DNA from 2 places in the Microbacterium sp. TS-1 genome. Region 1 is predicted to be linked to the other one. Evidence: predicted binding sites of a transcription regulator. Region 1 holds the regulator's gene; the other holds the start of a gene.
The links. Region 1 encodes LexA, which represses DNA repair genes until DNA is damaged. Its sites were predicted from a motif close to TCGAACANNTGTTCGA; they were not measured.

Region 1 (4,898 bases):
GCGCACTTCGTGTCCTCGCGCACCGGCGAGGGCATCGATGAGCTCCGCGCCGCCATCGAGGACGCGCTGCCGCTGCCGGCCGTCGAGGTGCGCGCGCTCGTGCCGTACGACCGCGGCGACCTGATCTCGGCCGTGCACGAGAGCGGCCACATCGTCGCGACGTCGCACGAGCAGGACGGGACCGCCGTGCACGCGCATGTCTCGGAGCGTCTCGCGGCCGAGCTTGCGCCCTACGCCGTCTGAATCGGCGCGCGGCGATACACCTGCACGATCGGTGGTGCCGGCGAGTCCTCCGCGCGCGTGGAAGGCCTCACCAACACCACCGGCCTGACGGATGTATCAGCACCGGCCGTCGCGGGGCTCAATCGAGCGCGAGCGGTGCGACGCCGGGGGTGTCGAAGCCGAAGACCCGGCCGAGGAACGCCAGCTCGGTCTCGAGCGCGTTCACGATCGTCTCGGTGCGCCGGAACCCGTGTCCCTCGCCCGCGTATAGCACGTAGGCGTGGGGCACACCGTGCGCCACGAGCGCGTCGCGGATGGCCTCGGCCTGCGCCGGCGGCACGACGGCGTCCTCGTCGCCCTGCAGGAGCAGCAGCGGCACCCGGAACCGCTCGGGTCGGCTCAGCGGCGATCGCTCGATGTAGACCGGCTCGGCTTCGGGGAGGGGGCCGATGAGACCGTCGAGGTACCGCGCCTCGAAGTCGTGCGTCTCGGCGGCCAGAGCACGCGCATCGCCGACACCGTAGCGCGAGACGCCCGCCCCGAAGACATCCGTTCCGACGAGCGCCGCGAGCACGGTCCAGCCGCCGGCGGATCCTCCCTCGATCGCCAGCCGTGACGGATCCGCGAGACCCTCGTCGGCGAGACCGCGTGCGGCCGCGGCGACGTCGTCGACGTCGACGACACCCCACTGTCCCTTCAGCCGTTCGCGGTAGGAACGGCCGTATCCCGTCGAACCGCCGTAGTTGACGTCGAGGACGCCGATGCCGCGGCTCGTGAAGTAGGCCACCTTGCTGTCGGCTGCGCCGCCCACGTGCGAGGTCGGCCCGCCGTGCACCCAGACCAGGTACGGGGGCAGTTCGTCGGCCGGCGCGGTGACGTCGGGGTTGGTCGGCGGGTAGGCGAAGGCATGCACCAGGCCGTGCGGGCCCTCCGTCGTCAGCTGCCGGGCGTGCGGGATCCACGATGCGTCGACGTCCGGAGCACCGCCGCGGACCGCGCTCGTCTCGCCGGTGTCCAGGTCGACGAGCCACAGGCCCGCCCCTCCCGGCATCGCCCCGCTGACGAGGGCGCGGCTGCCGCGGACGTCTTCGATCTGCACGCGTGCGGTGGCGGGGAAGGGAAGCGGGATGGCGCCGCCGTCGCGGTCCACGATCACGAGCTGGTCCGATCCGTGGGTGCGCACGGCCACCAGGCGGCCGTCATCGAGCGGCGCGTACCAGCGGGTGCCGAGCACCCACAGGCCACCACCCGTGTCGGCGTCGGCGGGCGAGACGGCCGTGGGCGGGGCGTCGGTCGCGGGGTCGACGCGGTAGACATTCCAGCGTCCGGTCGGCTCGTCGGCGAAGAACAGCGCGCCGTCGTCGGTCCACTCGGGCTGCAGCGCGGCGGTGGCGCCGCCCGCGACGTCACGGATGCCGCGGGGGGCGTCCAGGTCGGCGACGCGGATGCGCGTGCGGTCCCAGGGCATGTCGGGGTGATCCCAGGCCACCCAGGCGAGGCGCGAGCCATCGGGCGACAGCGCCGGCTGGGCGACGAAGTCGCTACCGCCGGCGAGCTCGGTCACGCTCGAGGCGTCGGGAACCTCGGCGCTGTCAGCGCGCTCGATGCGGACGATGTGGCGCTCGGGCGTGCCGCCGGGACGTTCGCGTTCGCGAACCGCGAGAAGGACGCCGCGCTGCCAGCGGAGGCCCCCGTAGTGCGTGCCGGTCTCCTCCGGAGTGAGCGGTCGGGGATCGCCGCCCGGGCGAAGGCTCCGGATGCGCTGGTCGGACTTGTCGACGAAGAACAGCTCGCCGTCATCCGACACCGTCCAGGCTCCGCCGCCGTACTCGTGCACGCGCGACCGGGCGTTCCAGGGTGCGGGGAGGACGACCTGCACGGTGCCATCGCCGCGGCGGCGCATGACCGCGACGCGACCGGCCTCGTCGGGCAGCGACTCGCCCCACCAGATCTCATCACCCACGAAGCTCGCGCCGTCGAGGCGCAATGATGACGCGCTGGCCCATGCCGCCGTCAGGGGAGAGGGCCAGGAACCATAGGGAAGCTGCTGCGACATACAGCCACGCTACGCGAGGCCTGGCTTCCCGACCTCGACCGGGGAGACGGTGGGGAGCGGATGCCGTCCCGGGGCGCCTCAGACCGTGCGCAGAACCGCCACGACCTTGCCGAGCACCGTCGCGTCGTCGCCGAGGATCGGCTCGAACGCCGAGTTGCGGGGGAGGAGCCACGTGTGGCCGTCGCGCTGGCGGAGCGTCTTCACCGTCGCCTCGCCGTCGAGCATGGCCGCGACGATCTCGCCGTTGTCGGCGGTTGCCTGCGCCCGCACGACGACCCAGTCGCCGTCGCAGATGGCCGCGTCGATCATCGAGTCGCCGACGACCTTGAGCATGAACAGCTCGCCCTTGCCGACGAGCTGGCGCGGCAGCGGGAAGATCTCCTCGACCTGCTGGTCGGCGGTGATCGGCACGCCCGCCGCGATGCGGCCCACGAGCGGCACGAGGGCGGCGTCGCCGAGGGCGGGCGCGGCGTCGGCCGGGTTCTCGCCGGCGGTGCCCGGGAGATCGATGAGCACCTCCATCGCGCGGGTCTTGCCGGGGTCGCGCCGCAGGTAGCCGCTGAGCTCGAGCTGGTTCAGCTGGTGGGTGACGCTGGACAGCGACTTGAGGCCGACCGCGTCGCCGATCTCGCGCATGCTCGGCGGGTAGCCGTTGCGGGCGATCGCGTTCTGGATCACCTCGAGGATCGCGAGCTGCTTGTCGCTCAGATTCTTGCGTCGTCGCGTCTGCGGCTTCTCGCTCATACCGCCGGTCTCCTGTCGTCGCGCCCCGTCCCCGACCCGATGTCGGAGGTTCATGGTGGGCTCTCGCTGTCGAAAAGGTAGCCCGATACGACGGCGACATCGCGGAACGCTCCGCGTGTCTCTTCGATCGGTCTCCGATTTCGGTGGGTGGTTGACACCACACAATATCGAAGATACGTTCGGAACCGAAGTTCGCACCCGTCTCTCCCGGCCGAGAGGCGGGGGCGAATCTTCCTACCGCTCCCGAGGAGATGCCATGACCACGATCGATGCCCGCTTCGCACCGGCCCCCCGTACCCGCCTGCGTCTGACGCGCCGCGGACGCCGCGTCGTCGCCACGATCGCCGCCCTTCCGGCGGTCGTCGCCATCACAGCAGCCGTGCTCTCGGGGGGAGGTGCGCTCGCCTCAAGCGAGGTCGGCGCCCCCGCCGGCTCGTTCACGACCGTGACCGTGATGTCCGGCGAATCGCTCTGGTCCATCGCCGAAGAGGTGGCGCCCGCCGCCGACCCCCGCGATGTCGTCGATGCGATCATCCGGCTGAACGCTCTCGGCTCGGGCCAGCTCGAGGCCGGCCAGACGCTTGCGATCCCGGCCGAGTACGCCGCGAGCTGACTCCGGCGGCAACAGCGGCGCGCGCGGCCTAGCATGGGTGGGATGAGCCCGAGTCTGGATGATCTGCCCCTCAGAGACGATCTGCGAGGCCTCACCCCGTACGGCGCCCCGCAGGCGCCGCTTCCGGTCGCGCTGAACGTCAACGAGAACACGCATCCCGTTCCCGAAGAGGTCGCCGACGACATCCTGGATGCCGTAGCCCGCGCCCTGCGCGACGTCAACCGCTATCCCGACCGCGAGTTCACGCACCTCCGCGAGTCGTTCGCCGAGTACCTCGGCCACGGCCTGACCCCCGATCGCATCTGGGCAGCGAACGGATCGAACGAGGTCCTGCAGCACCTCCTCCAGGCATTCGGAGGCCCGGGACGCACCGCGATGGGCTTCGGTCCGACCTACTCGATGTACCCCCTGCTGACGCGCGCGACCGGCGCCCAGTACGTCACGGGGACACGTGGACCCGACTTCACGCTCGATCCCGCCTCCGCCGCAGCCCAGGTCGCCGAGCTCCGCCCGGACGTCGTCTTCCTGTGTGCGCCCAACAACCCCACCGGCACACCCCTCGGGCTCGACGTCATCGAGGCGGTGTACGGGGCCACCGACGGCATCGTGATCGTCGACGAGGCCTACCAGGAGTTCGCACCGCGCGAAAGCTCCTCCGCTCTGACGCTTCTCGGTGAGCGCAACCGGCTCGTCGTGTCGCGCACGATGAGCAAGGCCTTCGCCTTCGCCGGCGCCCGCGTGGGCTACCTCGCCGCCGACCCCACGCTCATCGACGCGCTCCGGCTCGTCCGACTGCCGTACCACTTGAGCGCGCTGACGCAGGCGGCGGCGACAGCCGCCCTCTCCCACTCGACGACGATGCTCCGGATGGTCGACGAGATCGTCGCGCAGCGCGACCGGATGTCGGCGACGCTCGACGCCCTCGGCTATCACGCGTACGAGAGCTGGACGAACTTCGTGCTGTTCGACGGCGTCGACGACCCGCGGGCGACCTGGCAGGCTCTGTACGACCGCGGCATCCTCGTCCGCGACGTGGGCATCCCGCACAGCCTGCGTGTGAGCGCCGGCACGGAAGACGAGACGACCGCGTTCCTCGAAGCACTGGCCTCGATAGACTCGGAGGCATGACCAGCCCCCGAACGGCCAGCATCCGTCGCGCCACGAGCGAGTCGAGCGTCGAGCTCGAGCTCAACCTCGACGGCACCGGGATCAGCACGATCGAGACGACCGTGCCGTTCTTCGACCACCTGCTGACGGCGTTCG
Region 2 (4,898 bases), 180 kb from region 1:
CGGCGAGGGCGATGGCCTCGTTGATGAGGGCTCGTTCTTCGACGCCGACCGGGGTGCGGTCGATCTGCTCGAACAGTTCGAGGATACGGTCGCTGCTCATTCTGTCCTTTCGTGGGGCCGAGGCGCGGGATGCGGTCAGGACGCCGGGCGCGCGGAGAGTTCGACGAGCGCATGGAGCGCGCCCATCATGAGCGCGCGGTCGTCGCCGCTGAGGGGGCGCTGGGCGGCGAGGAGCGCCTGAACGTAGAGGAGGTGGACCGTGCGCGCGAAGGCGAGGTCGTCGGGGATGTCCAGGAGCGAACGCACGACCGAGTTCTGCCAGTTCAGGCAGAGACGGACACTCCCGGACGGCACCTCGGAGGAGGCCGGGCGCAGCCTCTCGGCTGTCGCGTCGATGCGGTCCATGACGCTTCCCCACAGCGGGCTGCCGACCGATCGGGCTCGGCCGCGGTCGATCGCCCGCAGCGCTTCGGCGCCCGCGAGGTAGACCGCGGGGATCTCGGCGGCGTCGAGCGAGCGCACCGCGACCCTGCATCCGACAGCCGAGAGGGCGGAGGTCGCGCGCTCCTCGAGTGCGAGGACGCGGGCGCGGTCGTCGAGTGGAGGCGGATCGAGCCGGTCGAGCTCGTCGGCGAGGTCGACGTGCTCGACGGTGACGCCGTCGAAGACGAGCGGGAGCAGGCGCACCAGTTCGGCGTCGAACAGATATCCGCCGTTGACGAGCGGCTGCCGGGGGTCGGCGATGCCGGCGATCTGGCGGTACTCGTCGACCGTCTCGACGTATCGAAGGTGCGGGAAGCGGCCGATCAGGTCGCCGACCCGCATTCGCCCGTGCGTGGTCTCGACGCTCAGCCAACGCACGATGAAGGCGGCGAGCTCGTCGTCATGACGCACGAGCGACTTGAGCGCGACTTCGTGAACCGCGACGAACTGCGCGAGACGCTGCGGTTCGGTCAGCCCGAGGTCGAGCACCCAGCGCCGGATCGCGGCTCCGAGTTCCTGACGTGTGTGCTCGAGGGCATCGTCCTCGACCAGCGCCTCGCGGCTCGCGGTCGGGCTGAGCGCCGTGGAATCGATCACGGCCCGGACGAAGAAGGCCCAGTCGGGCAGGATGTCGTCGGCGTTCTCGCTCAGCAACATCCGTCCGAGGTAGACGCGGGTGGCCTGTCGGGCGCCGGGCGGGGGAGCGTAGGGGAGGACGTATGCGGTTCCGACGGTGTCGGTTCCCGGGACGTGCAACGGGATCGCGTCGAACGGGTCCTGGCCGAGCAGGTCGCGCCCGTAGGCCCAGCGGGCCGCCTCGTCGATGCCGGTCGTGGCGGCACGGAAGGGAGGCGTGCGGGTGGTCAGTTGCTCGCCGCCGCCGGGAAGGTCGACGCGCACCGGGATGGGGAGGAACTCCCCGAAAGTCTCGGCCAGCTCGACCGTCGCGGGGGTGCTGAGGAGATCGCGCTGTCCTGGGCGCGGCCGCAGGTGCACGCTCGTGCCGACCGGGAGATCATCGGGAATCGTCCGCACCGTGAATGTGCCGTCGGCGTTGCCCTGCCATTCGACGGCGGCACCGCCGCGCGCGCTCCGCGATCGGATGACGATCGTCTCGGCCACCATGAAGCACGACAGCAGCCCGATGCCGAACTGCCCCAGGAAGTCGCTCCTGGGGAGGTCGAAGATGTCGCGCTTCGAGCTGCGCCCGACGGTCGCGAGCAGGTCGGTCACCTCTGAGGCGGTGAGTCCGATGCCGTCGTCGCGGACGATGAACTCGTCGCTTCGGTCGCTGAGGGGAGTGATGCGGATGCCGCTCGACTCGCGCGGCATCCCTGCCGGGGATGTGCTCGCGTCGAACTCGGCGCGAGCGGTGATCGCGTCGCAGGCATTCTGCATCAGCTCTCGAAGGAACACGCGAGGACCCGAATAGATGTGTCGACTCAGGAGGTCGACGATGCCGCGAAGGTCGACCTGGAACTGCTGTGATCGTCCGGTATTCATCCGCCTGATTTCGTTTCGGGTGAGCGTCACCGATGGCGTCCTCGGCGCGACAGCCGAGCGTAACAGTTCCCGGTAAGGGGCCATTTCTGACTCGCGTCCAGAATCGCGCGTCATATCCGGCGTCGGCTGACGGGCCACCCCGACGGGAGGAGGGGTACGGGCGCGGAGTCGCGACCCCCGGGGTTCAGAACGGCGGTGGCCCGCCGGGTGGCTTGCCTGCTCCGGCGCGGGAGCGCGGCGGGTCGGCTGTGTCGATAGTGAAGCAGACAGAGGGTATGGGTACGTCTTCGCGGTAGGTCCTGCCGAGGGGTGAGGTCCATTCGAGAACCCCGCCTCCGAGCTGCCGGACTTCCCATTTCGTGAATTGCTTCATCGAGTGGTGTCTTTGGTAGAGGTGGGCGAGGTTGAAGATGTGCGTGTGCCCGCCGAGGGCATGGTCAACCGTGTGGTCGATCTCGCATCGGATGGCGGCTCGTCGGCATCCCGGGAACCGGCAGTGCTGATCCCGCGCCATGAGGAGTTTCTTCATCGATGCGGTGGGCCGGTACGTGTCGATCTCGACCGGGGTGCGGGTGACGGGGTCGATGAAGAGCCGGTCCCATTCGCTGACCTGCCCGGCGAGCTGCCGGACCGTGGCGGCGTCGATCAGCCCGGCGCCCACCGCCTCGGCGGGGTTCTCGTCCTTGCCCATCAGCGTCTCCGCCGCGACGGCGACCTGCACCCGGGCTCGGATCGCGCCGAGCGCACCGGCGCGGTCGGTGCCGTAGGTCGGGTCGACCACGGGTGCTCCTCCGAGGACGAGGTCGCCGAGGATGTCGGCCCGCAGCTGGTCCATCGTCCGGACGTCCGGTGCGGCATCCGTTCCCGCCGGGCTGGCAACCGCGTCAGCGTGCACTCCGACAGCCCCGGCGGCATCCGCACCGTCAGCGCCCTCAACCCGGGCGTCCTTGACGGACTGTCCCATCTGCCTGAGCCGGTCGAGCATCCCTGCGGCGATGACCGTCGGGATGTTGGCGACGAGGTTCGACATCCCATCGGACCCGTGGAACACGCGCACGCATCGTTCCGCCGCCGCCGTCTTGTGCCGCTCCGTGAACGTCTGCGGGTGAAGCTGGGCCGCCAACGCGTCCAGCGCAGCCCGCACCCGGGACGGCACATCCCGCTCGCACACCGCGATCGCCGCTTCCGCGAACAAGTCGCGCACCTCGTCCGGCACCCCCGCACCGACCCGCACGACCACATCCACGTGTCCGCGTTCAATCCGCCGCTGGACCCATGCGTCGAACACCCCGGGATAGTCGTCGATGACCGTCATCGCGTGGTCGATCTCACCCTGCAACCGCCGGTCCGTCAGTCGCGCCATCCCGGCGGCTTCGGCCGCGACCGACCGCAGCTCCATGTCCGACGCCATGCCTCGCACGCCGTCACGACGCGCCTCACGCAACGCCGACCACCCCAGCTCCGCCAACGCCCGAACCCGCGCCACATCAGACGCATGAGCCAGATCGAGCGCCTCCGCGAACACCGAGAACGCGTCGGCGTGCGGCGACCCACCCGAGGCGCCCTCGCCTCCGAGCCCATGGTCGCCGTTCGATTTCATGTTCCCATGATGGCAGCGGGTTACGACATTCACGTCGAATGCAGTTTCGCCTGAGCGCAACGGGCTCCGTATCTCTCCAGGGGAGGAGTCCGTGCCGAATCCGCGCCGACGTTCGCGACCCCGGCAGTCATGACGTACACTGAGAGGAGCAGTCGAAATCTGCATTCTTTCGCCATGCCCAAGCGTCGAAGACTCGACGGCCGTGGAGGAATGCGGGCGTAGACCCCGGGGTCCGAAGGATCTCTAGGGCGGTAGCTCAATTGGCAGAGCAGCGGTCTCCAAAACCGCAGGTTGCAGGTTCGATTCCTGTCCGCCCTGCGCGTCGGCGTCAGCCGGCACACGGAAGGTATCAGGTGGGTTCGATGGTCCAAGAGGGTGGCGAAGTCGTCGCCGCAGGTGGCGCGCCCCGCGAGAAGAGGCCGAACATCTTCGCGCGGATCATCATCTTCATCCGCCAGGTGTTCGCCGAACTCCGCAAGGTCGTCACCCCGACCCGCCAGGAGCTCGTGAAGTTCACGGCAGTGGTCCTCGGATTCGTCGTCGTCATGATGGCGCTCGTCTACGGCCTCGACGTCCTGTTCGTCTGGATCACCACCGTCGTCTTCGGCGTCCCGGGCTGATCGACGGGCCCAGCCCGCACGACCCGCGAATGCCTGCCGCGCAGGCATCCCGACAACCGATGGAAGAGAACGCAGTGTCAGAACGCATCCCCGACGACGTCGATTGGGCTACGGCCGCCGAGCAGTCCAGCGAGGACGACGAAGCCCAGGAGGGCAACGTGCTGGCCGGTCAGGAGCGTGCCTCCGACGCAGCCGAGCACACCGCCGTCCACGTCGTGGACGATGAGGCCGAGCAGGACGACACCGACCTCGACGGTGTGGAGATCGACGACCCCGAGGCCGACGCTGTCGTCAACGACGCGCTCGAAATCGACGAGACCGCCGAGGCCGAGGCTGCTGCGGAGGTGCTGACCGACTCCCTCGAGGAGGAGATCGCCGAGCAGGCCGCTGAGGCCGCCGACGAGGTCGAGCCCTACGACGGTCCCGAGCCCGACGTCGAGGTCTCCGAGGAAGCCGTCGACTACCTCTCGGAGTTCGAGGCCGCCGCCGGCATCGAGATCTCCGTCGGCGACGACGAAGACCCGTACGAGGCGTTCCGCACCGAGCTGCGCATGCTGCCGGGCAAGTGGTACGTCATCCACTCCTACGCCGGCTTCGAGCGCAAGGTGAAGGCCAACATCGAGCAGCGCAAGTCGACGCTCGAGGTCGAAGAGGACATCTACCAGGTCGAGGTCCCGATGGAGGACGTCGTC

Region 2: a site for LexA is predicted at 3,621-3,636, ahead of MTS1_RS16400 (HNH endonuclease signature motif containing protein). Genes of this name have one in related genera too.

What each region holds. Positions count from the first base shown of each region.
Region 1 is NZ_BASQ01000001.1:901,917-906,814, reverse strand. Features, by position in the region: gene hflX (GTPase HflX) at 1-243, shown strand, start outside; gene MTS1_RS04305 (prolyl oligopeptidase family serine peptidase) at 362-2,278, opposite strand; gene lexA (transcriptional repressor LexA) at 2,357-3,022, opposite strand; gene MTS1_RS04295 (LysM peptidoglycan-binding domain-containing protein) at 3,279-3,635, shown strand; gene MTS1_RS04290 (histidinol-phosphate transaminase) at 3,678-4,763, shown strand; gene hisB (imidazoleglycerol-phosphate dehydratase HisB) at 4,760-4,898, shown strand, end outside.
Region 2 is NZ_BASQ01000001.1:1,085,990-1,090,887, reverse strand. Features, by position in the region: gene MTS1_RS05185 (hypothetical protein) at 1-100, opposite strand, end outside; gene MTS1_RS05180 (HSP90 family protein) at 136-1,986, opposite strand; gene MTS1_RS16400 (HNH endonuclease signature motif containing protein) at 2,171-3,586, opposite strand; tRNA gene MTS1_RS05170 (tRNA-Trp) at 3,832-3,904, shown strand; gene secE (preprotein translocase subunit SecE) at 3,949-4,206, shown strand; gene nusG (transcription termination/antitermination protein NusG) at 4,281-4,898, shown strand, end outside.